Regions from separate parts of the Caballeronia sp. LZ043 genome, predicted to be linked through region 1. Evidence: predicted binding sites of a transcription regulator. Region 1 holds the regulator's gene; the other holds the start of a gene.
What was found. The regulator HrcA, encoded in region 1, represses chaperone genes, less so after heat shock. The targets are predictions, from matches to a motif close to TTAGCACTCNNNNNNNNNGAGTGCTAA.

Region 1 (14,428 bases):
GGCCGGCTACGCACCGGCTGGTTCGCTCGAGCGCCTTACTTCGGAGCTGCGACAGTCACGAGCGCCGGACGCAACACGCGGTCGGCAATGACGTAGCCTTTCTGCAGCACCGAAACGACCGTGTTGGCATCCTGCTCGGCGGGCACCATCGAAATGGCCTGATGACGATGCGGATCGAACTTCTCGCCCACTGGGTTCAACGCCACGACACGGCCCTTTTCGAGGGCGCCCGTGAGCTGCTTGAGCGTCAGTTCGACGCCCTCGCGCACCTTGGCGAGGTCGCTCGACTGGTCGGCCAGCGCGGCTTCCAGGCTGTCCAGCACCGGGAGCAGGTTCTCCGCGAAGCTTTCGATCGCGAATTTATGCGCCTTCGACACATCTTCCTGGCTGCGGCGGCGGACGTTTTCCGTCTCTGCCTTCGCGCGCAGAAAGTCTTCTTTCAGCGCGACGATGGTGGCCTGCGCCTCGGCGAGCGCGGCATCGGCCGCGTCCGGCGCGGCAGACGCTGCGTTGGGCTGCGCGGACTGCGCCGTTTCGGCTGCGGCCTGGCCAGGAGTGGCATCGGCGGCCTGGCGCGCGGTTTCGTCGGCGGGCGTGGGGTTCTGGCTCGCTGAATTCTCTTGCGTGTTTTCCATGTCGCTGAATGTGTATTGCTGTGAGTTGAATCGGATGAGAAAACAGGGCATTGGCGCTGTTTTCCGCACTAGCTGCGGAAGTTGGGGCATCACGGACATTTTCAAGCCGTGACGGCGAACTTTTCGGACGATTTTCAGCGTGCAGACGAAGCGCTGACGCCTGAAACGAGCGGTAACGCGCGTTTTGCCGCACCGCGCAGAATGAGATTGAGGGAAAGCCCCCGGTCTCCTACACTCCAGAGAAGCACCCGCAGGACGCACGTTAACCCTAATCCTCCGAATGCTTCAAACCCGCTTCAGCCTTTGCCCGTTTCCTGACCCTGCCCCGTAGCGCCCGCATGCACCTGCATGCGCCTCGTGGCCGGGGAAACCCATTACCGGGGGTACCATGAAACTGACCTTTGCTATCGCGGTGGTCGCCCTGGTACTCGTCGCGGGCACCACCACCATCTGCATGTCAGGCGCGGTCACCGACCGCACCACCGAATACGGCGGCGTTCACGCCACCATGGAACGCTACTTCAATCCGAACCAGAAAGTTTGTCGATGACGCGCCGGTCGCGCTTCGTCGGCCTGCCCTGCAGCTGCGCGGCCGGCTCGCGGAAGGTCCGGCGCCGTTCGGCTTCGGCCATGCGTTGCGCGCGTCCGTCCTCCGTCTCGGCATAGAGCGTCTGCGCCACGCTGGCCGGCCCGCGCACGTCGCACACGCCCAGCACCTCGACCCGCCAGACAATGCGCTCGATATCGATCTCGACGAGATCGCCCACGCGCACTTCCTTCGAAGGCTTCACGCCCGCGCCGCCGATCTTCACGCGGCCCTTCTCCACCGCGTCGCTCGCGAGCGAACGCGTCTTGAAGAAGCGCGCCGCCCACAGCCATTTGTCGATGCGCAGGCGCCCGCCGCGATCCGTCGAAATCTTGTAGTTCATCGCTGCATGCTGGTTGAAGCCGGATTCACGCGACCGCGCTGAGCGGCTGCGGCGCCTGCACGGGCCACCCTTGCAGATGCTGCGCCGCGATTTCGCCGATGCCCTTGATCCACGCAGGCGACGCGTTCAGGCAGGGAATCCGGTGAAAGTGCTTGCCGCCGGCCTTCAGGAACTCGTCGCGCACCTCGATGCCGATTTCCTCGATGGTCTCCAGACAATCCGCCGTGAAACCGGGGCAAAACACGTCGACGCGCGTCACGCCGCCCGCGCCCAGTTCCGCGAGCGTGGGCGCGGTGTAGGGCTGCAGCCACTCCGCGCGGCCGAAGCGCGACTGGAAGGTCACGCGGCACTCGACCGGCGTGAGCCCAAGCGCGGCGGTGAGCAGCGAGCCGGTCTGCTGGCACTGGTCGTGATACGGATCGCCGAGATCCATGGTGCGCTTGGGCACGCCGTGGAAGCTCAGCACCAGTTTGTCGCCGGCCGCGAAATCCGGCGCGCCGTGATGCCGCCAGTAGTCGCGCACCTGCTCGGCGAGCGCGGCGATATACGCGGGATGATCCGCGTAATGGCGCACCGTGCGGATCTCGGGCTGATTGCGCACGCGCTTCAGGGCGGTAAAGGCGTCGTCGAAGGCGGTGGCCGTGGTGGAGGACGAATACTGCGGATACATGGGCAGCAGCAGGATGCGCTCCGCGCCTTCGAGCTTGAGCTGATTCAGCATGGCGCCGATGCCGGGTGTGCCGTAGCGCATGGCATAGTCCACGATCACGCGATAGTCGTTCGCCGCGAACAGCCGCCGCAATCCTTCCACCTGCTTCTCGGTATGCACCCGCAGTGGCGAACCTTCCGGCATCCACACCTGCGCATATTTGCGGGCCGAGGCGCGCCCGCGCAGCGGCAGGATCAATAGCCGCAGGATGAATTGCCAGACCAGCGACGGAATCTCCACCACGCGCGGGTCCGACAGGAACTGCGCCAGATACTTGCGCACGGCCCGCGGCGTGGGCGCGTCCGGCGTGCCGAGATTGATCAGCAGCACCGCGACGCGATGAGAAGCGCTGGGCTGCGAGGGCAACTCGAGGTCGAAACGCATAGGGCAGGCGGGCCGGAGGCGGTGGCTGAAAGGTGAGGACCATTATAGCGGCGCGCTTTCGGCCGCATCATCGGCCGAATGGCCGAGTAGCGCCGCCCGTCGACACCCGTCAAGATGAGCGCAACGAGGACGTCACTGATGACTGAGCGACATCGAGAGCAGCCGCGCGGTGATATCCACGATCGGAATCACACGGTTGTAGGCCATGCGCGTCGGGCCAATCACGCCGAGCGTGCCCACGATCTTCCCGTTCACTTCGTACGGCGCGGTAACCACGCTCATTTCCTCGATGGGCACCAGGTTCGACTCGCCGCCAATGAAGATCTGCACGCCCTGCGCGTGGCTGGACACATCGAGCAGTTGCAGCAGCGAGGTCTTCTGGTCGAACAGGTCGAAGAGCTTGCGCAGCCGCGCCATGTCGGAGGAGAGGTCGGCCACTTCCAGCAGGTTGCGCTCGCCGGAAATGAGCACGGTGTCCATCGGGTCCGTCTCGGTGGTGGTCGCCACCACGGCGGCCTGCATCAGCGTGGTCATGTCGCCGCGCAGCTGGTCGATTTCCTCGCGCAGGCGGCGGCGCACCTCGTCGAAGGACAGGCCCGCGAAATGCGCGTTGATGTAGTTGGAGGCTTCCGTGAGCTGGGACGGCGAGTAATCGCGCTGGGTCGCCATCATGCGATTCTGCACGTCGCCCTCAGGCGTGACGATGATGAGCAGAATGCGTTTGTCCGACAGCCGCATGAACTCGATCTGCTTGAACATGTGGCTGCGGCGCGGCGTCAGTACGACACCCGCGAACGAAGACAGGCTGGACAGCACGCTCGCCGCGGCCGCGACGATCTTCTGCGGTTCCTCGCCCTGCAAGCGGGTCTTCACCGCGGTTGTCATCGCTTCGTCTTGCGGCGCTTCCACAGTCAGCATCGTGTCGACGAACAGGCGGTAGCCGCGCGGTGTCGGAATGCGTCCCGCCGAGGTATGCGGACTCGCCACGAGGCCCAGGTCCTCGAGGTCGGACATCACATTGCGGATTGTTGCGGGGCTCAGCTCCAGGCCGGAGTGCCGTGATAACGTGCGCGAACCGACCGGCTGACCTTCGGCGATGTAGCGCTCGATCAGCGTCTTGAGGAGGGTTTGTGCACGTGGGTCTAGCATGGCCGGATTTTAGCTCAATGGGGCAGGTGGCGGCGCGCCGCGGCTCATGGGTAGAGTTGGGGTGGGTCTGGCGTTCCACGATTCTCACGCTGCGTCACGTTGCCTCGCGTTGCAGCGCGCCGCATCGCGTTCAACGTCCGCTCCATTCTAGCGAGAAACAATGGGCATGCCGGCGCGCGTTTCGCCCCGACGTGTGCGAGCGCTTGCGGCGCGGGACCCACGGTTCTTTTCGCTCACTGACTATGGTGTAATGCCGGCATGGAAATCGGTCAATTCAAGACGGTCGCCCTCGTCGGGCGCCCCAATACGCCAGGCATCGAGCCGCCGCTGCGAGCGCTCGCCGATGTCCTCGCGCAGCAAGGCTTCGAGGTCGTGTTCGAGGCGGGCACCGCGAAGGAGGTCGGCGTGACGGAATTCCCGGCGCTCTCCATCGCCGAGATGGGCGCCCGCGCGGACGTCGCCATCGTGCTCGGCGGCGACGGCACCATGCTTGGCATCGGCCGGCAGCTCGCGCCGTACAGGACGCCGCTCATCGGCGTGAATCACGGACGCCTCGGCTTCATCACGGACATTCCGCTCAAGGAAATGAGCGAGATCATCCCGCAAATGCTGGCCGGGCAGTTCGAGCGCGAGGAACGCACCCTGCTCGAAGCGCGCATCGTACGCAACGAGAAACCCATCTATCACGCGCTCGCCTTCAATGACGTCGTGGTGAATCGCAGCGGCTTCTCCGGCATGGCCGAATTGCGCGTCTCGGTGGACGGGCACTTCATGTACAACCAGCGTTCGGACGGCCTGATCGTCGCCACGCCCACCGGCTCGACCGCCTACGCGCTGTCGTCGGCGGGGCCGATCCTGCATCCGCAGCTGCAAGGCTTCGTGCTCGTGCCGATCGCGCCGCACTCGCTGTCGAATCGTCCGATCGTGCTGCCCGACGACTCCAAGGTCACCATCCAGATCATCGGCGGCCGGGACGTGAACGTGAATTTCGACATGCAGTCCTTCACCGCCGTCGAGCTCAACGACGCCATCGAGGTCCGCCGCTCGAAGCATACGGTGCCGGTGCTGCATCCGGTCGGCTACAGCACCTACGCGACGCTGCGCAAGAAGCTGCACTGGAACGAGCATCCGTCGCAGGACACCTCCACTCTCTGATCCGATTCGCCAGACCCTCTTCCGCGAAGCATCCATGCTCCGACACCTCTCCATTCGAGACTTCGTCATCGTCGCCGCGCTCGACATCGAGTTCGACTCCGGCTTCACGGTCTTTTCGGGCGAAACCGGCGCCGGCAAATCCATCCTGATCGACGCCCTCGCGCTCACGCTCGGCGCGCGCGGCGACGCGGGCGTCGTGCGCACCGGCCAGCCGCGCGCCGACATCACCGCCGAATTCTCCACGCATGCGCTGGTCTTGGCCTGGCTGGAGGAGCACGCGCTTGGCGAAGCAGGCGCCGACACCGTGATGTTGCGACGGGTGATCGACTCGAACGGCCGCTCGCGCGCGTTCATCAACGGCACGCCGGCGACGCTCGCGCAGCTGCGCGAAGTGGGCGAGATGCTGGTCGATATCCATGGCCAGCACGCGCATCAATTGCTGATGCGTCCCGACGCGCAGCGCGAACTCTTCGACACCCACGCGCAGTTGCTGGACACCGCCGGCGCGGTGAATCGCGCGTGGCGCGCCTGGCGCGACGCCCAGCAGGCGCTGGAAAGCGCGCAGAGCCGCGATCGCGAGCTGCAACTGGAACGCGAACGCCTCGCATGGCAGTTGAGTGAATTCGACAAGCTCGCGCCGCAGCCGGGCGAATGGGAGGAAGTGAGCGCGGAGCAGCATCGGCTGTCGCATTCTGCGAGTCTCATCGACGGCGTGCAGGGCGCGCTCGGCGCGCTGTCCGAGTCCGACGAGGCGATGATCTCGCAGCTCGGCGCCATCACGTCGAAGCTGCGCGGCCTCGCGGATATCGATCCGGCATTGAACGACGTGCTCGCGTCGCTCGAACCGGCCGAGATCCAGTTGCAGGAAGCGGCGTATTCCCTGTCGCACTACGCGCAGCGACTCGAACTCGATCCCGAGCGGCTGGCGCAAGTGGACCGGCGCATGGATCAGCTGCACTCCACCGCACGCAAGTTCCGTCTTCAGCCGGAGAACCTGCCTGAAGAGCACGAGGCACGCCGCCGCCAGCTGGCCGAACTCGACGCCGCAGGCGATCTCGACGCGCTCGCCGCCGCTGCCGAAAAGGCACGCGGCGTCTATCTCGAACAGGCGAAGGGCTTGTCGAAGGCGCGCGGAAAGGCGGCGAAGAACCTGTCGAAGGCGGTCACCGAAGGCATGCAGGAACTGTCGATGGCAGGCGGCAGCTTCGACGTCACGCTTGTTCCGCTCGCGGAAGGCGGCGCCAACGGTCTGGAGCAGATCGAGTTTCGCGTCGCGGGTCATGCGGGCGTCGCGCTCAGGCCGCTCGCAAAGGTCGCGTCCGGCGGCGAACTGGCGCGTATCAGCCTCGCGCTGGCCGTCATCGCCAGCACGGCGAGCCCGACGCCCACGCTGATCTTCGACGAAGTGGACACCGGCATCGGCGGCGGCGTGGCGGAAGTGGTCGGGCGTCTGCTGCATCAGCTCGGACAGCATCGTCAGGTGCTGTGCGTCACGCATTTGCCGCAAGTCGCGGCACGCGGCGACCAGCATTTCCAGGTGGCCAAGGCCTCCGACGACGCCGGCGGCACTGTCAGCACGGTCACGCCGCTGGACAAGCCGAAGCGCATCGAGGAAGTGGCGCGCATGCTCGGCGGCCTGGAGATCACCGCGACCACCCGCAAGCACGCCAAGGAAATGCTCGCAGCCTGAGCGAACGGCGCGGCTCCGGAGCCGCGCCTTCAGAACCTTGACTCAGGAAGCCACGGCAAACACCCGCTTCCATAACGCCGTCACCGCCTCGCGCTCGCCCTGCACTTCGTCCGGCGCCACGCGCGCCTTTTCCATGCCGTCGAGCCGCATCCGGTGCTGCAGCTTGCGATAGTGCCGGTAGATGGCGCCGATCGTGTCCGCTTCATCGGCTGAAATCAGGCCGCTCTGCGCGGCAATCCTGAGCAGCGAGATGTTCCCCGCGTTGCGCACGAACTCGCGATGCTCGCGCGCATGCAGCAACACCCAGTACTGCACGACGAACTCGATATCCACCATGCCGCCGCGATCGTGCTTCAGGTCGAACAGTGCGCTTCGGTTCGGATGTCCGTCGGCGACGCGCTGACGCATCGACGCAATCTCGCGCGCCAGCGCCGCCGCATCGCGCTCCGTCACCATCACGTCCGCACGGATCGCCTCGAACTGCGCGCCGATGCCCGCATCGCCCGCGCTGAAACGCGCGCGCGACAGCGCCTGATGCTCCCATACCCACGCCGTGTTGGCGGCGTCGCCCTCGCGGATCTGATAGCGGCGGAAGGTGTCCAGATCGGTCACGAGCAGCCCGGATTCGCCGTTCGGACGCAGCCGCAGATCGACATCGAACAGCGTGCCCGCGCCGGTCGCCGACGTGAGCCAGGTGATCAGGCGGCGCGTGAACATCGCGTAGATCTCGGACGCGGCGTCATGCGGATCGTCATACAGGAAGATGAGATCCAGGTCCGACGCATAGCCCAGTTCCTTGCCGCCGAGCTTGCCGTAGGCGATGACCGAGAACAGCGGCGTCTCGCGATGCCGCTTCGGGAACTGCTGCCAGACGGTCTGCACGGTGACGTCGAGCACGGCGTCGGCAAGCTCGGACAGACGGTCGCTCACGTGCTCCACCGTCAGACGCCCCGCGAGGTCGATCAGCAGGATCCGGAACACTTCGGCCTGATGCGCGTGGCGCAGCAGATCCATCTGATGCTCGGCGTCCTCGGCGGCCTGCAGCCGGGCCGTCAGCGAGCGCTTGAACTGCGTCCAGTCGAACGGGCTCGCGATGGCCTCGTCGTCGAGCAGTTCATCGAGCAGTTGCGGATGGCGGATCAGATAGCCCGCCGCCCAGCGCGAGCCCGACAGCACCGACAGCACGCGCTCCAGCGCCGCCGGATACTCGGTCAGCAGCGCCAGATAGGCGCCGCGCCGCCCGATGCCTTCGAGCAGGTCGAACAGGCGCGCGATGGTATCGGCGCGACGGGTTGCATCGATCGACTGCACGGCTTCGAGCGCCCGCTGCGCGACGATGTCGAAACGCTCGCGGCTCTGCGGCGGCAGGCTGGCGTAGCGCGTCGAATTCCATACGGCGGTCAGGCGCGACAGCACGGGCGCCGGATCCGCGAAGCCAAGTTCGACGAGCCGCGCACCCAGTTCTTCCTGCGCGGAATCGTCGGCGAGCGCGCTGCTCCAGATCCAAGACGCCGCCGAATCGTCCGACACGCCGCAGCCGCCCTCGCCGCTCACCTTGTCGGCGAAGATCGCGTCGAACTGCTGTTCGACGAACTCGCGATGCGCGTCGAGCTTGTCCATCAACGCCGCGTAGTCCGCAAAGCCGAGCGAAGCCGCGAGGCGCGCGCGTTCGTCATCGTCGACGGGCATCGCGTGCGTCTGCGCATCGTTGCGATACTGCAGCCGATGCTCGACCGTGCGCAGAAACAGATACGCATCCGACAGCGCCTCACACACGGCCGGCGCAAGCAGGCCGTGCGCCTCGGCGCGTTCGAGCACGGCCAGCGTCGGACGAATGCGGAAATCCGCTGCCTGCCCGCCGCGAATCAACTGGAACACCTGCGCACTGAACTCGATCTCGCGAATGCCGCCACGCCCGAGCTTGATGTCGTCGGCCTTGTCGGGACGCATCGAGGCGCGGCGCCGCGCTTCCTGACGGATCTGCTGATGCAGCGCGCGGATCGCCGCGATCACGCCGTAGTCGAGATAGCGGCGATAGATGAACGGCGTCGCGATGGCTTCGAGCTGCCTGACGAGGCGCTGTCCCGATTCGCTCTGCGTCTCCGAGACGAGCCGCCCCTTGATCCACGCATAGCGTTCCCATTCGCGGCCCTGCACGTAGAAATATTCCTCGAGCATGCCGAGGCTGCACACGAGCGGTCCGGAGTCGCCGTTGGGACGCAGCCGCATGTCCACGCGGAACACATAGCCGTCCGCGGTGATTTCCGCGAGCGCGCCGATCAGCCGCCGGCCGAGCCGTGTGAAGAATTCCTGGGTAGTGAGCGCCGCGCGCGTGCCGCCGGCGGTCTCGCCGTCTTCCTCGTAGACGAAGATCAGATCGATGTCCGACGACGCATTCAGTTCGCGCCCGCCGAGCTTGCCCATGCCGACCACGCCGAGCGTCAGCCGCTCGCCCTCTGGTCCGCGCGGCTCGCCGAACAGCGCTTCGAGATCCGCCGAGAGCACGGCGAGCGCGCGCTGCACCGTCACTTCGGCGAGATCGGTCATGGCGCCGGTGACTTCGGCGACATTCGCCGCGCCCGCGAGATCGCGTTCCATCACCGTGCAGAACACTTCTGTCCGCACGCGCCGCAGCGCGGTCTTGAGCGCGGCTTCATCGAGCGTGCCGTGTGCGGCGCCGGGCGCGCAATGCGCATCGAGCCGTGCTTCGATCCATTGCCGCGTGACGGGCGCCTGCTTCCACTCCGCCACGCTGGACGCCAGTTCGGGACGCGCAGCATAGGCGCGCGCTGCATAGTTGGAATAGTCGGAACTGAGGAGAGTGGCGTCGGTCATGAAAGGTTGGGTTCGCTCATTGCTTCTGCTCTTAACTTTCTGAAATGTCACGGACCCCGCACACTGCCGTCCGAGTCTTGCCGGGCGCGGCTCTGCGCGCTTTCACGAGCGCACGGACGGCGGCGGTCAACACCATGCCCGTGTTACATTTCAGCGTCAAACACGCAAAACTACCATATCGCCGATTAGCCGCAGCATGTCCGACAGCAGACGATCCGTCGACCCGAACGAAGTTGGACAAGCCCAGCCCAGCGGCAACGCCGAGCGCGTGCTTTCGCGCGTCTTCAGAATCGTTCTGGTCATCGCGGCGGTCCTCTATTTCGCGGTGGCGGCGCTCTATATCGGCTTGCGATACATCGTGCTGCCGCAGGTCGATTCGTTCCGCCCGCGCATCGAGCAGATGGTCTCGTCGAAGATCCACGCGCAGCTGCATATCGGGCGCATTTCCGCGCGCTGGTCAGGGCTCTCGCCGACACTCGATATCGACAACCTGCGCATCGACGCCGCCGACGGTTCGCCCGGACTCGCCGTGCCGCACGCCAGCGCGAGCATCGCGTGGAGTTCGCTGGTGCGGCTGCGGCCCAAGCTCGCGGACCTGATCGTCGACGGACCGGACGTGATCATCGCGCGCAACCCGGACGGCGCGCTGAGCGTCGCTGGGGTGCCGCTTCCCACGCACCGTACCGGCTCGAACGCGTTCACGACCTGGCTGCTCGGCCAGGACCGCATTCTTCTGCGCGACGGCACGCTGCGCTGGCGCGATGCGCAGCGCGCGGCGCCCGAGATCGCGTTCAAGCGCCTGCAAGTCGTGATCCTCAACCAGGGCACGCGCCATCGCGCCGCGCTCCAGGCGCCCGCCGACGGCGACGTGCTGCACGGGCCGCTCGACCTGCGCGCCGACTTCCGCCATCAGCCGTTCTCCGCGATGGGCGCGCCCGCGAACTGGACTGGCCGGCTGTACGCGTCCACCGGGCCGGTCGATCTGCCGATGCTCGCGCGCTACGTGAAACTGCCCTTCCAGATGTTCGACGGCCAGGTCAACAACGAAATCTGGCTCAACTTCGCGGGCGGTCAGTTGCAGAACGCGACCGGCGAACTGACCGGCTCGAACATCAGCCTGCGGGTGCACCCGACACAGCCGCGCCTCGACCTGCCGATCGCGCGTTTCGGCTGGACGGTCGCCAAGGACGACACCGCCTACACGCTCGAACTGCGCAACCTGCACGCCGAACTCGGCCAGTTGCCGCTCGACGACAACACGCCGGTGTCGCGCCTGCTGGTGTCGCGTCTGCTCACGGCCACCTTCCGGCCGCCGAGCGTCGGCAAGGGACAGCTGTTGCGGCTGACGGGCGATACCGTCGACATCGGCATCCTCGCGGAATTCGTGCGCGCGCTGCCCGTGCCGGCGAAGGTCCTCAACGAGCTGGTGCGCTTCAATCCGCGCGGCCAGGTGTCGAACTACACGATCTACACGGAACGGACCGCGCCCAAAACCGAAGAGGAAGCGGCCCAGCAGCACAAGAAGGGCGACGCCCCGCTGCTGCACTACGCCTTCAAGGGCGATCTCCAGGGACTCAGCGTGCAGGCCCAGGAACCGCCCCCCGGTCTCACCGTGAACAACCATCCGCGCGCGGGCATTCCGGGTGTCGAGAACCTGTGGGGCACGGTCGACGCCAACGAGAAGGAAGGCCGCATCACCCTCGACACGAAGAACGCGGCGATCATCATTCCCGGCGCCTTCGACGACCCGCGCCTCACCTTCGACACGCTGCAGGGCAAGGCGAACTGGAGCGTCGCCGACGCCATCGCGCCCGGCGAGCAGCGCCGCGCCTTCAAGATTCATGTCGATACGCTGCGCATCCGCAACGCCGACGCCGAAGCCGAAGCCACCGCCGACTACTGGAACCAGGGACACGGGCGCGGCAACCTCGATCTGAAGGCGAAGGTCGCGCACCTGAAGGTCACGCGGCTGGTGCGCTATCTGCCGACCAGCCTCAACGAGCGCGTGCGCGTGTATCTCGGCCACGCGCTGCAGGCGGGCACCGCGAAGAACGGCACGATCGAAATACATGGCGACCTCACGCGCTTCCCGTATGCCAAGTTTCCGAACGACGGCGTGTTCCGCATCAACGCGCCCTTCACCGGCGGCAAGTTCGATCCCACTCCGTTCCCGCCGCGCACGATGGCCAACGGCTTGCCGAACTTCTGGCCGGCGTTCGAGGGCATCGACGGCACCTTCACGCTCGCGCAGAACAGGCTTGGCTTCGACATCGATCGCGGCCATTACCGTGGGGTGAAGGTGTCGAAGGTGGTCGGACGTATCGACGACACCGGCAATCGCGAGACCAAATTGTGGATCGACGGGAAAGCGCGCGGCCCGCTCGCCGACATGCTCCAGTACGTGGACGACAGCTCGCTCGGCCTGATGGCGAAGCACCGCACGCGCAATATCGCCGCAAAGGGCGACGCCGTGCTCGACCTGACGCTCGGCATTCCGCGCTACCGTCCGCCCGCGCCGCAGCCGCCGCTCAAGACCGACTACAAGGGCTCGCTTACCTTCGCCGACAACGAAGTGGCCTACGGCAAACTGCCGTCGCTCACGCATCTGCGCGGGCGTGCCGACTTCGGCGCGAAGACCGTCACGCTCAATGGACTGACCGCGCAACTGCTCGGCGGCGACGTGCGCGCGAAAGGCGGCGTGCAGCCGGACGGCAGTTATGCGATCGACGTGAACGGCCGTCTCGGCGCGGACGCGGCGCAACGGCTGAACACCCACATCAGCCCGCAGGTGGTGCAGTTCATGAAGCGCATCAACGGCAGCGCGCCCTACGAAATGCACGTGCGCGGCACGAAGAACGCGCTGCCGAACGTGCAGGCGAGTTCGGATCTCGCGGGCCTCTCGATCGATCTGCCGGCGCCGTTCGGCAAGGCGCAAGGCACGCCGATGCCGTTCTCGTTCAGTTTCGAGCCTGCGCCCGGCGGTCCGTCCGACCTGCACGACGCGGAACTCACCCTCGGGCCGGTGCACGCGCACTACGTGCTGCAGCAGATCGGCCGCGCACAGGTGAAGATCGATCCGCAGAACGCCGCCGAACCGATGAACATGCGCGCACAGCTGAAGGTTGCGCGCGGCGCGATCGCCGTGAACAAGCCTGCCGATCTGCCGGCCGAGGGCGTGAGCGCCGTCGTGGAGCTCGACGAACTCGACGCCGACGCCTGGCGCAAGACCTTTGCCGAAATCAGCGCGGCGACGCCGGCAAGCGCCGCCGCCGCCAGTGCGGAACCCGACGCGCCGCGTCCACCCTTGAGCGAGAACGTGCGGCAGTTCATTCCGACGCGTGCCGCCATCCATTTCACGACGCTCAGGCTGCTCGACCGGAAATGGGAAAACGTCGTGATCGGCGCGAGCGAGACGGATCGCAAGTGGCAGGCGAACGTCGCGTCGAACCAGGTGTCGGGTTATCTTGCCTGGACGCCTGGCGCGACAAAAGCGAGCCCCGGCACCTTGCAGGCGCGCTTCGCCAAGGTCGTGATTCCGGAGAAGACCGAGAACGATCTCGTCGGCCGGGTGATCCGCAAGCCGCCGCGCAACATGCCGACGATCGATCTCATCGTCAACGAACTGGTGTTCCGCGGGCACAGCCTCGGGCGGCTCGAAGTGGATGCGCACAACGAAGTCGTGGCCGACGAACCGATCTGGACGCTCGACAAGCTCGAGCTCGACAACCCGGACGCCACCCTCACCGCACGCGCGACCTGGCGCACGCTGCCGGGCGCCATGACACCGACCGCACAGGCCGTGCCGCCCGACACCCTGCCCTACGACACCGACGACGGCCTCGCGCGCCGCACATCGCTCGACTTCCGTCTCGACGTCAGGAACGGCGGCCAGCTGATCGACCGCTTCGGCGCGCCGCATGTGGTGAACGCGGGCAACGGCACGGTGTCCGGCGAGGCGGCCTGGAACGGCGGCCCGACCACGCCCGATCCGAATACGCTCGAAGGCAAGCTCGCCGTGGATCTGCATCACGGCCAGATCCTGCGCGCGCCGGGCGCGGCGAAGTGGCTCGGCATCTTCAGCCTGCGCAGCCTCGCGAACCTGCTGACGCTGCATTTCGAGGACGTCGTCGGCAAGGGGCTGCCGTTCGAGAAGATCACGGGCAACGCGCGCATCGCCGACGGCATCGGCCGCACGGACGACTTCCTGATGGTCACGTCGCCCGCGCGCGTGCAGATGCAAGGTCTGGTCGATCTGCCGAAGCAGACGCAAGACCTGCACGTGAAGGTGATTCCCACCGTCGGCGCAGGCGTCGCCGCGATTCCCGCCGCGGTCATCAACCCGCTGCTGGGCCTCGGCGTGCTGGCGGCGGACATCGCGCTGTCGGCGTCGATCCGCAAGGCCTTCGCCGTCGACTACGCCATCACCGGTTCCTGGACGAAACCGGTCGTCCAGCGACTCAAGGGCGATCAGGGTAAGATCGAAACACCCGCGGCCGCCGTCGCGCCGGGCGCCGTCCAGTAAAAATACGGACGTGCGCCTTTCACGGCGGCGCTTGATTCGTCCTTTCAACTCGTCCCTTTTTCTCCTTCAGCGCACCCAAGGACATGAGCGAAACATCGAGCGAAGGCGCGGCCCCGTTCCAGGTCGCCGCGCTGCAGATGGTCAGCACGCCGGACCGCGAGCGCAATCTGGCCGCCGCCGGACAACTCATCGCAGAAGCCGCCCGCCGTGGCGCGCAACTGGTTCTGCTGCCCGAGTACTTCTGCTTCATGGGCTTCAAGGACACGGACAAGCTCGCCATCCGCGAGCAACCCGGCAGCGGTCCCATCCAGCAGTTTCTGGCCGACTCGGCGCGCGAGCATCGCGTGTGGATCATCGGCGGGACGTTGCCGCTGCAATCGCCGGAAACGGAACGCGTGCTCAACACGACACTCGTCTTCG
Region 2 (14,428 bases), 1.8 Mb from region 1:
CGTGCCGGTTTCGCTCGCCTGCGCACCCCGCTCGACCAGCGCCTCGATGGCCGTCTCCGCGCTCTGCAGAAAATCCTCGTAGGCGAACGCGTTCACGCGCAGCACGCCGAGATCGCGCGTGGCGGCGTCGCGGGCAAGTTCCCCGGCCTGCGCCGCGCCCTCTTCCCACGCCGCCTCCGACGCCGGCGTAGACGCCACGTGCCACGCGACCGTCAGGCCGTAGTCGCGCAGCACGTCGACGTGCTCCGCCTCCTCCGGCGCCGCGCCGTACAGCGCGAAATCGCGCCACAGCAGTGCGAGGGTCGCGCGCACCAGCGAGCGCGGGGCGTAGGTCAGCGCGTGCGCCTGATCGGCCAGCACGAGGTTGAAGCGCGCGTACAGACGTCTCGCATCGGCGTCATGAGCGTTCTGCCGGGCGCTGTCGTCAGGTTCGGCACGCGCGGCCCGCGCGCGCAACGACGTGACACACGACGACGCCAGCCGCCAGAAATCGTAAGGATCCGGGCCGCGCAGATCGGCCAGGCACGCATCCAGGCGAGCGTAGGCAGCGGCGGATTCGTCGGCCGGTCCGCGCAGCAGCCTGAGCAGCGCTTCCTCGTAATGCGCCCGCACGCGCGCGAGCCGCTCGGGCGCGAAGCCGCGCAGCGTCGCCGGAGCGATCGCGCGGCCGGCAAGCGCCAGGTCGTCGTACGAAACGGGCGCCACCCGCGTGTGCGCCGCCAGCAGCGCATGCAGCCCGCGATAGTGATCGAAGAGTGCTGTCGAGCAGGCCAGCTCGCGCAGATTGTGACGTTCCACGGCGGCGCCGAAGATGGCGATCGCATCCGCGATGCGCGCACGGTTGGCGTCGGATTCATCGCCCAGCGGCGCGACCAGCGCCAGTGCCTCCGCAAAGCGCTGCGCCGGCAGCCAGCCGGCCGAATGCAGCGCGGCGATCGCCCGTTTCAGCGCCGCGCCGGTTTCGCCCTGGCGCTGGAAGGCGTGCTGGGCATCGGTGAGGGCCATCTCGGCGAGCCGCACCGATCCGCCGCGCGGATTGGGCAAGGCTTCGAACGGAACGTGCAGATCGGGACGTGATGTCATGTCGGGCGCTCACAAGCCGTTGCGCGGGCGTGTGGCTCGATGGGCCGCCGCACGCGGTTGAACTGCGTCACTGCGTCTTCGGTCGATGCGAAGCCGGCGTCGCGGGAGGGCCGGCCGTTGCGCGCACATGCTGCGTGCATGCTGCATACGTGCTGCCAAGGCGCAACGCCTGATCGGGAAGGTCCGCATGCCCTGCGCCCGGCGGCGATGTGCTCCACCTCGGCCGGCGTCTCGCCAAAAAACGCGCGCCGCATGACGGAGGTCATGCGGCGCGTCAAAACATGTCAGTCAGATCTGCACCATCTCGAAGTCTTCCTTGCGGGCTCCGCATTCGGGACAGGTCCAGTTGATCGGGACGTCATCCCAGCGGGTTCCCGGCGGGATGCCCTCTTCGGGCAGGCCCGCCGCTTCGTCATAGATCCAGCCACAGATCAGGCACATCCAGCTGCGCGGTTCGTGTTGAGATTCGCTCTGTTCCATACTGACGCCAGGTCGATTGGTCGGTTGAAATTAGGACAAGATGGTACCGTGTTGCTGTAGTGATGCCTAGCAAGCGTCCCGCCCGCAAGGCGGGTTGTAATCTTGTCGCTCCGGTGCCGCTCCCATGCGGAGGCTAGCGCGTCGGAAAAAAGTGCGCAAAGAGAACAGTCGGACGGCATTAGGCCGCATAATCGGTGCGTGTCCGAGCGGGCATTCCTTCGCGCGAACAGTTGAACACGCGCGGGCGGACCCGCTCCGAGCCGCCATGTCCATCCAAGCAATCCAATACCACAATGTCCGCTTTTGCCATGACCGGCGACTCCCCACCGATCGTACTCACCTTCGGCCTCTCGGATCCCACCGGCGGCTCCGGCCTGCAGGCCGACCTGCTGACGCTCGCGAGCATGGGCTGTCACGGCGTCACGGTGCTGACTGGTTACGCGGTGCGCGACTCCGCGTCCTGCGACGAAGTGACCGGCCTCGATCCCGATACCGTGGCAACCCAGGCGCGCATGTTGCTGGAGGACATGCCGGTGGCCGCGTTCAAGATCGGCGCGGCGACCCGGGCCGAAGTCGTGTCGGCGATCGCCGAAGTGGTCTCCGACTACGATGACGTCCCGCTGATCCTCGCCCCCGACTTCACCCTCGACGACGAGCACGTCCTCGCCGCGGATGAGTTGCGCGAGTCGCTGGCCGATCTGCTCGTGCCGCAGACCACCATGCTGATTGCCGATCACGCCACGCTGCTGCAGCTCGCGCAACCGGACAGCGACGCGGAATCGCCCACGCTGGACACGGCGATTTCACACCTGCTGTCGCAGGGCTGCGAGTACGTGCTGGCCCTGGAAGCGGGTACGCACCGGCACGTGATCACGTTGTACAGCGAAGAGGGACAAGTGCGTCAGGACATATGGGACCGGGCGGTGCATCGCGTCGTCGGTCTGACGGATACCATGGGTTCGGCCATCGCCGCCTTGCTGGCGAACGGCCAGGAGCCTGCGGAAGCCGCGCGCGAGGCTCAGGAATATGTGTTCCAGGCGGCGCGCGCCGCGTTTCGACCGGGCATGGGCGCCTATCTGCCTGACCGCTTTTTCTGGGCGCGCTCGAATGACGCGGACGAGGAAGGCGAGGCGTCCTCGCTGTCCGACGATTCCACCGGTCTGCCGGGAGAAGCGCGGCACTGAGTTCTTGCAGTGAACCACTTGCAGTGAACCCCAAGAGGGAGGCTTCGCGAACGCATGCCGTACCGACTGCCCCATCTGCACAAGCCCGGCCCACAAGGCGCGATCCGCATCGGCTGCGCGGGCTGGGGTCTGTCGAGCGCTGTCGCAGCCAGCTTCCCCGGCGAAGGCTCGCATCTCGAGCGCTACGCGCACACGCTGACTTGCGTCGAAATCAACACGAGTTTCTACAAGCCGCATCGGCCGGAAACCTACGCGCACTGGGCGGAGAGCGTCCCCGACTCGTTTCGCTTTTCGGTCAAGCTGCCGAAGGCCATCACGCACGAAGCGCGACTGGTCGACAGCGAAGCGCTGCTCGACGAATTCCTGCACGCCGCCGGCAAACTGGGCGACCGGCTGGGTTGCTGGCTCGTGCAACTGCCGCCCAGCCTGCCCTTCGATCACGACATCGCCGAGCCTTTCTTCAAGACGCTGCGTGCGCGCACGGATCTGCCGATTGCCTGCGAAGCGCGCGAGCACGGCTGGTTCACGACGCACGCGGCCGCGCTGCTGAAGGCGCATCACATCGCCTATGTCGACGCCGACCCGATTCCCGACGACTGCGAAATCCGGCACCGGGCGGATGGCGGACTGGTGTATGTGCGGCTGCACGGTTCGCCGGAGCTCTACAAGAGTTCCTACAACTACACCTATCTCGACGATCTGGCGCGCACGCTGCACACCCGCGCCAAAAAGACGGCCGAGGTCTGGTGCGTCTTCGACAACACGGCCGAAGGCCATGCCCAGCCCAACGCGCTGCATCTGATGGAGCGCTTGCGGATTCATCACAAGGTCTGAAGCGTTCGACGCGATGGAGGTTCACGCGATGCACAAGCCGGCAGGACGACTCACTCGCTTACTGGAAGCCGCGCTGCTGGCTGGTCTGCTTGGCCTCTGCGTTCCCGCGCAAGCGCAGAACGCAGCGCCGCCACCCGCCGCCACACCCGCCGGCGACGGCACTTTCCTGCTGACGATCTTCCTCAAGCACGATGAATCGAAGACGCTTCCGCAGATCAATCAGCAACTCAAGGAACAGGGCTACTTCAAGCAGTTCCCGCCGCCGGGCGTGGAAGTGGTGTCGTGGTACGTGATGATGGGCATCGGCCAGGTGGTAACGCTGCGCGTGCCGGCCGACCGGCTGCGCGAGGTGAATCGCGCGATAGAGAGTACCGCGTGGGGCGGATATCGCACGGAGTTCTATCCGACCTACGACTACAAGGCCGCGGCGCAGAAGCTGCGCGACGACATGAACAAGTAGGCGTGTCGTGTCAGGAAAAGGCGGACGAAAAAAAAAACCTGCATCGCTGCAGGTTTTTTTCTGACATGACGCGAGTCCCTTTCGAGACTCGCGCCCATGTAGTCCGGCGTGAAGCCAGATTTACATGTCCATGCCCATGCCGCCCATGCCGCCGGGCATGCCGCCAGGCATCGGAGCATCTTCCTTCGGCAGTTCGGCAACGGCTGCGTCGGTCGTCAGCAGCAGGCCTGCCACCGATGCCGCGTTTTGCAGCGCCGTACGCGTGACCTTCGTCGGGTCCACGACACCGGCTTCAACCAGGTCGCCGTACTCGCCCGTTGCAGCGTTGTAGCCGTAGTTGCCCGAACCTTGAGCAACCGCTGCCACCACGACCGACGCTTCTTCGCCGCCGTTCGTCACGATCTGGCGCAGCGGTTCTTCCATTGCACGCAGAACGATCTTGATACCGGCGTCCTGGTCGGCGTTCGCACCCTTCAGGCCGTCGATCGCACGACGTGCACGAATCAGCGCCACACCGCCGCCCGCCACGATGCCTTCTTCCACAGCTGCACGGGTTGCGTGCAGTGCGTCTTCAACACGTGCCTTCTTTTCCTTCATTTCGACTTCGGTCGCAGCGCCGACCTTGATCACTGCAACACCGCCGGCCAGCTTGGCCACGCGCTCTTGCAGCTTTTCACGGTCGTAGTCCGACGTCGCTTCTTCGATCTGCTTGCGCACTTGCTTCACGCGCGCTTCGATGTTCACGGCTTCGCCAGCGCCGTCGATGATCGTCGTGTTTTCCTTGCCCACTTCGATGCGCTTCGCCTGGCCCAGTTCAGCCAGCGTTGCCTTTTCGAGCGTCAGGCCGGTTTCTTCCGCGACGACTTGACCGCCGGTCAGGATCGCGATGTCTTCCAGCATGGCCTTGCGACGGTCGCCGAAGCCCGGAGCCTTGACAGCAACGGTCTTCAGGATGCCGCGGATGTTGTTGACGACCAGCGTAGCGAGCGCTTCGCCTTCGACGTCTTCAGCGATGATCAGCAGCGGACGGCCAGCCTTCGCGACTTGTTCCAGCACCGGCAGCAGGTCACGGATGTTCGAAACCTTCTTGTCGTGCAGCAGCACGAACGGGTTTTCGAGGACGGCGACTTGCTTGTCCGGGTTGTTGATGAAGTACGGCGACAGGTAGCCGCGGTCGAACTGCATGCCTTCGACGACGTCGAGTTCGTCTTCCAGCGACTTGCCGTCTTCGACGGTGATGACGCCTTCCTTGCCGACCTTGTCCATGGCTTCAGCGATGCGGTCACCGATGGAGGTGTCGCTGTTCGCCGAGATCGAGCCGACTTGCGCGATTTCCTTGTTGGTCGTGCAAGGCTTGCTGATCTTGCGCAGTTCTTCGATGGCGGCAGCAACGGCCTTGTCGATGCCGCGCTTCAGGTCCATCGGGTTCATGCCCGAGGCAACGTACTTCATGCCTTCACGGACGATGGATTGCGCCAGGACCGTAGCGGTCGTGGTGCCGTCGCCGGCGTTGTCGCTGGTCTTGGAAGCCACTTCCTTGACCATTTGCGCGCCCATGTTCTGGAGCTTGTCCTTCAGTTCGATTTCCTTCGCGACCGAGACACCGTCCTTGGTGACCGTCGGGCCGCCGAACGAACGCTCGAGCACGACATTGCGACCCTTCGGACCCAGCGTGACCTTGACCGCGTTGGCCAGGATGTTCACGCCTTCGACCATCTTGGCGCGTGCGGAATCGCCAAAAGTAACTTCTTTAGCTGCCATATCAAGACTCCTTGATTCGATTCAGTTTTCCGGCTTCGCCATGCGCGCCCGAGGGGCTGCTGCAAAGGGCGAAGCCAGACGTGCAGGAAGGATGCTTACTTGACCAGGACGGCCATGATGTCTTCTTCGCGCATGACGAGCAGTTCCTGCCCGTCCACCTTGACGGTCTGGCCGGCGTACTTGCCGAACAGCACGCGGTCACCGACCTTCACGTCGAGGGCGATTTGCGCGCCCTTGTCATCGCGCTTGCCCGGGCCGATGGCCAGGACTTCGCCTTGATCCGGCTTTTCTGCCGCGGCTTCCGGGATCACGATGCCCGATGCGGTCTTGGTTTCCTGATCCAGACGCTTGACGATGACGCGATCGTGCAAAGGACGAAGGTTCATACACACTCCTCTCTTGATTGAGACTGAAATCGCTGGAAAACCCGTCCTGCAAGGCAATGCCCGCGGAACGGCAAACTTGTTAGCACTCGCGTGCGGTGAGTGCCAATTATATGGACCGGATTTGACAATTTCAAGGATGGGGACGGCGGGTAATCCCGTAGCGGTGAAATTTTTTCGAATTTGCCGGCCAGTTGGCGAGAACCGCACGGATTCGTCTTGACCGGGTCCGCGAGGAAAAGGTTCACCGGAGGCCCGCATTTGCAGGCGTGAAATCAGCACGTGTCCTATGAGACCTCAGACCCCGATTGAATCGATTAATGTCGATTGAAGAATTCTGATTTATCCGAATCAGGGTTTTTACCTAGATCGCCGCGAACTAGACTGCCTTCACCGACGAAGCAACAGCAAGCAGCACCACCACTTACTGCCGCATCGTTTCCCCAATCAAGATTCGGAGGTCGTCATGTTGAAGTCCATCGTTCCCGCCCTTGCCATCGTTGCCGTCCTGGCCGCTCCCGGTTTTGCCCAGGCCCGCGAAGACGGTCCCGTCACCCGTGCCCAGGTGCGTGCCGAACTGGTCCAGCTCGAGCGCGCCGGCTATAACCCGGTCGGCGATCAAACCACCTATCCGGCCGACATCCAGGCTGCGGAAGCCCGGGTCGGCGCCAGCCAGCCCAATGCAAGCGCCTTCGGCGGCGCCGCTGAAGGCGCCTCTGCGGCAGGCCATGCGCATCGGCTGAACTTCCTGGATCGCGTCGTGCGTCCAGAAGCCGCCAATCCGGTCGATTTCAATCGTCCGTAATCCGGCTGGCCGCAGCATAAGCGGCAGCGCCAGCAGCAGACAACCCGGCCCCGCGCCGGGTTTTGCGCCTTCCGATGAACCTCAAGCGCACGCCGGTTCATCACGCTGTCAGTCACGGATCGGACGAGGGTTGCAGACCGCGTTTTTTCATCGTCCAATCCGACGGCACTACAATTTGTCTCTGCCGTTGACCCACACTCCGGATCCGCCGCTTTATGTCCATGCCGTCGCTGCGCTCAAGTCTCGTTCTCCTTGGTTTGATTGCCCTCACCGCTTGCGGAGGCCGCTCGGCCACCACCCCCAGTTACCAGCAGGAGCTGTTCAACACCGGCGCGAGCCCGTTCGCGCGCAACTACGACGCCACCGTCAACGAAACCTGCGAGGCCGCGCGCCGCGCCCTGCTCTCGCAAGGTTTCCTGACGACCATGGGCCAGCCCGATACCGTCGACGCCACCAAGAATTTCCAGCCGAGCGCCGAAACCCACGTCGTGGTGTCGTTTCATGTGGTCTGCACGCCGGGGGAAAACGCGACGAATCAGAGCATCGCGTATGTGAACGCCGTCCAGGACGGCTATGCGCTCAAGAAAAGCGATACGTCGGCGAGCGTGGGACTGAGCGTGCTCGGTTCGCTGTCGCTGCCGATCCGCTCGAACAGCGACGCGATGGTCAAGATCTCGAGCGAAACGGTGCCCGCCGGCAAGTTCTACGATCGCTTCTTCAACCTGATGAGCCACTATCTGAACACGGTGCCGCGCAGCGCGCCCGTCGCCGCCGACGAGGTGAAGAGCAAGCCCCTCGCGCCCTCGCTGATCGTGAACTCGCCGGACCTCACGCCCACGCCGATCGTCGTGCAGACGCCCGCCGCCGCCACCGCCATCCCGACTTCGGAGGCGGTCGCGGCGAGCGCTTCACAGGCGTCGTCGGCAGCAGCGGCGCCCGTCAGTTCGGCACGTTGACCGCGCCGCCCGACACGCTGATCGCATTGGCGCCGGGATCGGCGGCGATCGCCGGCAGGTTTGCGGTCGTGAGCGCGGGCGCCGAGCCCGCCGTGCCGCCACGCGCCACCGTCCGCACCACTTGCGAAGGCGGCAGCGTCGCGTTGTTCTTCAGATGATTCCACATCAGGTTCAGCGCCTGAATGTTGTAGTAGTGGACCGGAATGAAGCGCGTGTCGAAGCCCGCGACGCTCAGGAATGCGTCGAAATGCTGGCCGTTGGTGATCTCGTACAGCGACAGCTGGCTCTTGTTGCCCTCCGCCACGCGATTCGCGCCCAGATACGGCCGACCGGCATGGTTGATCGGCACCAGCGCATCCGCGCGTCCCTGCACGATGATCGCCGGCTTGCCGCGCAGGTTCGCGTTCACGCGGATCGCATTCACGCTGGCCGCCATCGTCGCGTTGCCGATGGTCCACAGCGAGCGCAGGCAGGCCGCGCCCGCATAACTCGCGTCGGGCGTGGCAAAGCGATGATCCGCCGCGCCGCTCGTCCCCACGTTGTAGACCAGGTTGATCCCGTTGGTCGGCGGCACGCCATTGCCGTTGCCGAAGACCGTGAGCATCGGCGACACCAGCGGCGCCACGCCCGCCGCGCCGCTCACCGCGTTGGTCGTGCCGAAGCTGAAGTTGCACAGGTTGTCGAGCACGCTCGCCTTCATGTAGGCGTCGGCATACGTGACCGCCACCGCCGGCACCGCCTGCGAATCCCACATCGGCGCCTGCAAGGTATCGGAATCAGTTTCGTAGCCGGCCTGGTGCAGCTGGTCGAGCGCGCTGTTGGCCTGGGCGATCGTCGTGGCGCCCGAGATCAGTCCGCCCGCCGCCAGCGACGCGCAGCGCGCGGTGCGGATCGCCGTGGTCGTGGCGAGCGGCAGCGTCGTCAGGTACGGCGCGCCGGCCGCGGCGGGGGCAAGCGCGGCGCACGGCTGCAGCAGGTTGGCGAGCGTCATGTAGTCGGCAAGCGGCCGGCCGAACGAGCCGACCGGCAGGCCGCCCTGCCGCACCGACACCTGCGACGGCAGGTTCAGATTGATCTGCGGCTCGCCGACGACGACCGCGGTGATCCAGCCGTCGGTATCCTGCTCGGCTGCCGCCAGCGCCGCGCCGCCGCCGTTGCTCACCGATGCGGCGATGGTCGTGATGCTGCCCTTGCCATAGCGCACCTGATGGTTCGAACCGTTCAGTGGCCCGAACATGTCGTTGAGCGCCCAGTAAGCGAACTGGATCGCCTGCAGGGTATTCGCGCCCCAGTCCTTCTCGGGATTCTGCTGTGAATGCGCGTGCTTGTAGGCGTAGCGGTTCGGGAAGGCCGAGTTGAACGATGCGATGGCGGACGCGCTTGCATTCGCCTTGAAGATCGCGCTGGTGCCGGCGAAATCGGCATTGACGAGCGTGCCGTCGATGCGCGTGACGAGGTTGCTCGCCAGTTCGTGCGCGCCGTTGCCGCTGCCCTTGTCGGTATAGGCCACCGCGCAGCCGCGCTTCAGGCCCCACTCGCCCGCCGCCGAGATCGCGCCATACACGCCGCGCGATCCCGACGACGTCGCCGTCACGATGCACGGCTGGTCGGGATTGAAGCTCGCCGGCACCTGGACCATCAACGAAACGTTCTGCGTGCCGCTGCCGTCGTCGGCGAACGCGAGGTATTCCTTGCCCGCGATCTTGCCTTCGCCGAGCGTGTCGTTGCCGTTCAGGTCGACATTCGGCCCCCAGAAACGCCCGTAGCCGCCGTTCGCCGACATGTCGACGAGCGCGCGGTAATTCGACCAGATGGCGAGGCGCCGCAGGTCGGCGGCGCTCGGCGACGCCGGGTTGGCAATCGAAGGCGCGGTCGCCGCAGCGAGCCCGGTCTTGCCGAGGCCGGCGGTCAGCAGATCGTCGGACTGGCCGTCGTAGGTTTGTGACTTGATCGCGCCGGAGACGAATTTCGGCACGCTGTTGTTCGCCGGGCCGCCGCCGTTGTCGTCATCGCCGCCGTGGCAGGCAGCGAGCGTCGCGGCTGCCAGCAGCGCGATCACAGCCGTGCGTGGCCAAGTTCCCGAACACTGAAAACGTGCGAATCGCTTCATTTTCGTCTCCCGTATTGTTGTGCTTCACGCCTTGTTTCAGAACACGCTACGCTTCGCTTTCGATCCGTCAGTATCACGCGGAAGCTGAAAACAGTCGCTGCTGAGTTTCCCTGTCTGCAACGCGACGGGCCGGAAGAGACACACCCGGCGTAAACGACAACGGGCTCCGGCGATCAAGCCGGAGCCCGTTGCATGGCGATGGCGTCAGACCGGGCGGCGGTGCGACGCCGCCCGAAGTCTGCCGCCTGCGTCCCGGATCAGCCTCCGCCGCCGTTCTGGACGCCGAGGGTGATCTTGTTGCTCACCGATGTGACGCCCTGGACGCCCTTCGCCACTTCTTCCGCCTGGGCGATCTGGCCGCCTTCCGGCACCGTGCCGGTCAGCGTCACCGCGCCGCCGCGGGCGCGTACGAAGACGTTGGAGACATCGAAGCCTTGCGCCTTGGACAGCGCGCGGCGCACCGCGTAGCCGAGCTTGCGGTCTTCCTTCTTGACCGCGGACTTCTGCGCCTTGGTCGGCGCAGCCGACGTGTCGCTCGACTGGGCATAGGCGCTCGAGGCAATGGTCACGCACAGCACCACGCCCAGCGCCTTCAAGAGATCAACTGCTTTCATGGTTTCTCCTTTTGTTTCGCTTGTTGACTTCGCACAGTTTGCTACTTCGCTCGTTTTGCACTTCAAATCCGGGCCGCGCTTGCTGGCGGCTGGCTACGACATCGAGCGGTTGCCCCGTGACCACGCGCTTCGCCCGAAGCGCTGAACGGCTTGAGGGCATGGCGGAGGCAAGCCGGCAGATGCGGCTCACGGTGCTGCGAGAGGCTGGCGAACGAAACAATTAGTGGCCGGTTGATCGGGTGGCATGCCCGTCGGCTCGAATATGTCCTGACACATGGCGCGATACTGCGTTGCGCGGCTCAACCTGACGCTGCGGCCCAAACTGCGGGCAGCGGCGCGCGAGGCTCCTGACATGCGGCGGCGATCGTCAATTTAGCCCAGCGCGGCCATTAGCGCAAAACATTTAACGACGCGGCCCGTGCGAGCAACATCGGCGGCGGCGAAGACACATCGATGTCACAGTCGGCGTTCATGAGGGCACGCCAGGAAGCGCCGCCCGTTTCCGGCAATCCGCGACGTCAGGCCGGTGCTTTCGGAACCTGCGCAGAGGAAGCCGCGGTGCGATCGGGTAAGCTCGCTTGCACGAAGTTTCACGATCACTCATCAAATGACTCAATCCACAGGCCCCGATCCGCGCGGCAATCCGGGCGGCGAACCGGGCGGCGAACCGGACGCGCCCCAGCGGCGGCGGCCGCAGCCGAAAATCGTCGCCCGCTTCGTGGCGATCTCCTGGCGCGACCTGGCGCTCACCTTCGGGCCCATCCTGCTGGTCTGCGCCGCCGCGCTCTACCTGGCCGTCCGGCTGATCCAGCCCGCGCCGCCGAACACGCTGACCCTCGCGGCCGGCCCGAAGGGCAGTTCGTTCTGGAACGCCGCGCAGAAGTACAAGACGATTCTCGCGCGCAACCGCGTCACGCTGAACGTGCTGGAAACCCAGGGCTCGCTCGACAACCTGACGCGCCTGGAAGCCCCCGATTCGAAGGTCGATGTCGGCTTCGTGCAGGGCGGCCTGACCAAGCCGGGCGAGACGCACGACAACCTGGAATCGCTCGGCAGCGTGTCGTACGTGCCGCTCGCGGTGTTCTACCGCAGCCCGACGGTCGTCAACCGGCTGTCCGAGCTGAAGGGCAAGCGCCTGGCGATCGGCGCGGAGGGCAGCGGCTCGCGCGTGCTGGCGCTCACGCTGCTGAAGGCGAACGGCATCGAACCGGGCGGCGACACGGAACTGCTGCCGCTCGCCGGCGACGAAGCCGCGCAGGCGCTCGAAGCCGGGCGCGTCGACGCCGTCTTCCTCGCGGGCGATTCCGCCCAGCCGCCGACAATGGCCAAGCTCCTGCGCACGCCCGGCATCCGCTTCATGGATTTCGCCCAGGCCGACGCCTATGCGCGCCGCTTCCCCTATCTCACCGAGATCCAGCTGCCGATGGGCGCGTTCGACTTCGCGCGCAACCTGCCGCCGCGCCCGGTGCACATGATCGCGCCGACAGCCGAACTGGTCGCGCGCGACAGCCTGCATCCGGCCTTGTCGGATCTGCTGATCGAGGCGGCGCGCGAAGTGCATGGCCGCGCGAATCTCTTGCAACGCGCGAACGAGTTTCCGGCGCCGCTCGTCCACGAATTCCGCATCAGCGACAACGCCGAGCGTTATTACAAATCGGGCAAGAGCTTTCTGTACCGCTCGCTGCCGTTCTGGCTCGCCAGTCTCGCGGACCGCGCGGTGTGGCTGCTGGTGCCGCTGATCGTGGTCCTGATTCCAGGCCTGCGGCTGGTGCCGGGGCTGTACCGGTGGCGGGTGAAATCGCGCATCTACCGCTGGTATGGCGCGCTCATTGCGATAGAGCGGGAAGCGATCAACGGTCCCGACCTCGCGCAGCGGGATGCGTTGCTCGACCGTATCGACGCGATCGAAACCGCCGTGAACCGGATGAAGATGCCGCTCGCCTTCGCGGATCAGTTCTATGTGCTGCGCGAGCACATCGGTTTCGTGCGGCAGCGGCTGGCGAATGCACCGGCGGCGGCGCCCGGCAGTGGGGCAGGCGACGCGAAGGACGGCAGCCCCGAAGGCGACGTGGCGCAGGCCGATTCCCCGGCCATCGCAACGCAGGCAGACACCGGGCCGCGCAGCACATAATATCGATAGCAGCGACGTTGCAAAGCGCGCCGTTCCGCTCTCGCCAACCGGGCTGGACGCCGCGCACGACGAATAACAGACGCAGCCCGGGTGTCCGCCGCGTGGGACCGCCAGGGAAAATCAGGGAGAGGCAACATGAGTGCCCCGCTTTCGAGCAATTCCAGTCAGCCGTACTTTTTCTTCGATTTCATTTCGCCGTTTTCGTACCTGCTGCTCGAGCAGCACGAGAAATGGCCCGACATGCCCTTCGAACTCGTGCCCGTCCAGTTGATGACGCTGCTCGAACGCTGGGGCCAGCCGCACGCCGCGACGATTCCCTCCAAGCGCGTCTTCACCTACCGCCATGCGCTGTTCCGGGCGGAGCAACTGGGCATTCCCTTCAAGATGCCTCCCGCCCATCCGTTCGATCCCGCCAAGGCGCTGCGGCTCGCAGTGTTGGCGAACGGCGAGATCAACTGCGTGCGGGAGATCTTCCGCTACATCTGGCGCGAAGGGCGCGATCCCGCCACCAGGGACGGCTTTCGCGGACTGTGCGAGCACGTCGGCATGCCGGACGCGGTGGCGCGCGTGGAAGACGAGGACATCAAGGCGAAGCTGCGCGACAACAATGACCGGGCGGTCCAGATGGGCGTGTTCGGGGTGCCGACCTTCCTCGTCAACGAGCAGATCTTCTGGGGCGAGGACACGCTGCCGATGGTGCTGTATGTCGCGCGGTCGCCGAACTGGCTGGACGGCAAGGAGGTGAAGCGCATCAGTGCCTTGCCGACCGCGCCACGGGACGCCGATTTCGCCTGACGCGACTGGATGAGGCTCGAAATACCGGGAAGGCGTCCGTACGCGACGAACCGCGCCGGCGCCTATCTCATAAATAGCGCTCCCGCTATGGCGTCAAAAAGGGATAAGCGGTTTACTTCGGAACAGGCTGCGTGACATATCGGTGACCTGGGCGTTTCCGGACGTCCGGGCAGCGTCGCGCGCGGCGCGCGGACGCACACGAACACTGACGGACGCGCGTTCTCGGCCTGACCGAACCCATCGCCCGATCATGAACGAACCCGCCGACTCCCTCGATATCTGGCTCATCCGCGTGCTGCGCACCTTGTTGCAGGAGCGCAGCGTCACGCAAACAGCGCAGCGGCTGAACCAGACCCAGCCGGCTATCAGCACGGCGCTGCGCCGCCTGCGCGAGATCCTGAACGACCCGATCCTGGTGCGCGGCAAGCAGGGCATGGTGCCGACCGAATACGGCGAGTCGCTGCTGGCGCCGGCCCAGCGGGCGCTGCGCGAAGTGGAATTCGTCGCGACCCCGCACGGCGACTTCGATCCGGCCAGTTCGCGCCGCACCTTCCGCCTCGCCGCCCCCGACTACCTGAACGACTTCTTCATGCCGACGCTCGTCGCCGCCTTTCGCGACGCGGCGCCGCACGCCCGGCTGGAGATCGAGTCCCTGAATCCGATGCGCGATCACGAGCGCATGCTCGACCAGGGCGAGATCGACGTGATGGTCGCGAACTGGACCAAGCCCGAGCCGCGCTTCGAACGCCGCGACCTGTTCTCCGACGTCTTCGTCTGCCTGATGCGCGCGAACCATCCGCTCGCCCGCGAGCCGCTCACCATCGACCGCTAT

Region 2: QCE64_RS10035 (co-chaperone GroES) is a predicted target of HrcA. The motif match lies at 6,268-6,294, and genes of this name have one in related genera.

What each region holds. Positions count from the first base shown of each region.
Region 1 is NZ_JARUXT010000001.1:372,519-386,946, reverse strand. Features, by position in the region: gene grpE (nucleotide exchange factor GrpE) at 36-635, opposite strand; gene QCE64_RS01830 (hypothetical protein) at 1,024-1,185, shown strand; gene QCE64_RS01825 (RNA-binding S4 domain-containing protein) at 1,157-1,564, opposite strand; gene hemH (ferrochelatase) at 1,590-2,657, opposite strand; gene hrcA (heat-inducible transcriptional repressor HrcA) at 2,790-3,806, opposite strand; gene QCE64_RS01810 (NAD kinase) at 4,065-4,961, shown strand; gene recN (DNA repair protein RecN) at 4,996-6,651, shown strand; gene glnE (bifunctional [glutamate--ammonia ligase]-adenylyl-L-tyrosine phosphorylase/[glutamate--ammonia-ligase] adenylyltransferase) at 6,694-9,537, opposite strand; gene QCE64_RS01795 (AsmA-like C-terminal region-containing protein) at 9,683-14,008, shown strand; gene QCE64_RS01790 (carbon-nitrogen hydrolase family protein) at 14,092-14,428, shown strand, end outside.
Region 2 is NZ_JARUXT010000001.1:2,208,635-2,223,062, forward strand. Features, by position in the region: gene QCE64_RS10005 (hypothetical protein) at 1-1,083, opposite strand, end outside; gene QCE64_RS10010 (rubredoxin) at 1,372-1,563, opposite strand; gene QCE64_RS10015 (hydroxymethylpyrimidine/phosphomethylpyrimidine kinase) at 1,872-2,747, shown strand; gene QCE64_RS10020 (DUF72 domain-containing protein) at 2,802-3,581, shown strand; gene QCE64_RS10025 (hypothetical protein) at 3,610-4,041, shown strand; gene groL (chaperonin GroEL) at 4,162-5,802, opposite strand; gene QCE64_RS10035 (co-chaperone GroES) at 5,898-6,188, opposite strand; gene QCE64_RS10040 (DUF4148 domain-containing protein) at 6,652-6,990, shown strand; gene QCE64_RS10045 (DUF2242 domain-containing protein) at 7,206-7,946, shown strand; gene QCE64_RS10050 (3-hydroxybutyrate oligomer hydrolase family protein) at 7,930-10,056, opposite strand; gene QCE64_RS10055 (BON domain-containing protein) at 10,314-10,670, opposite strand; gene QCE64_RS10060 (TAXI family TRAP transporter solute-binding subunit) at 11,278-12,801, shown strand; gene QCE64_RS10065 (2-hydroxychromene-2-carboxylate isomerase) at 12,937-13,596, shown strand; gene QCE64_RS10070 (LysR family transcriptional regulator) at 13,847-14,428, shown strand, end outside.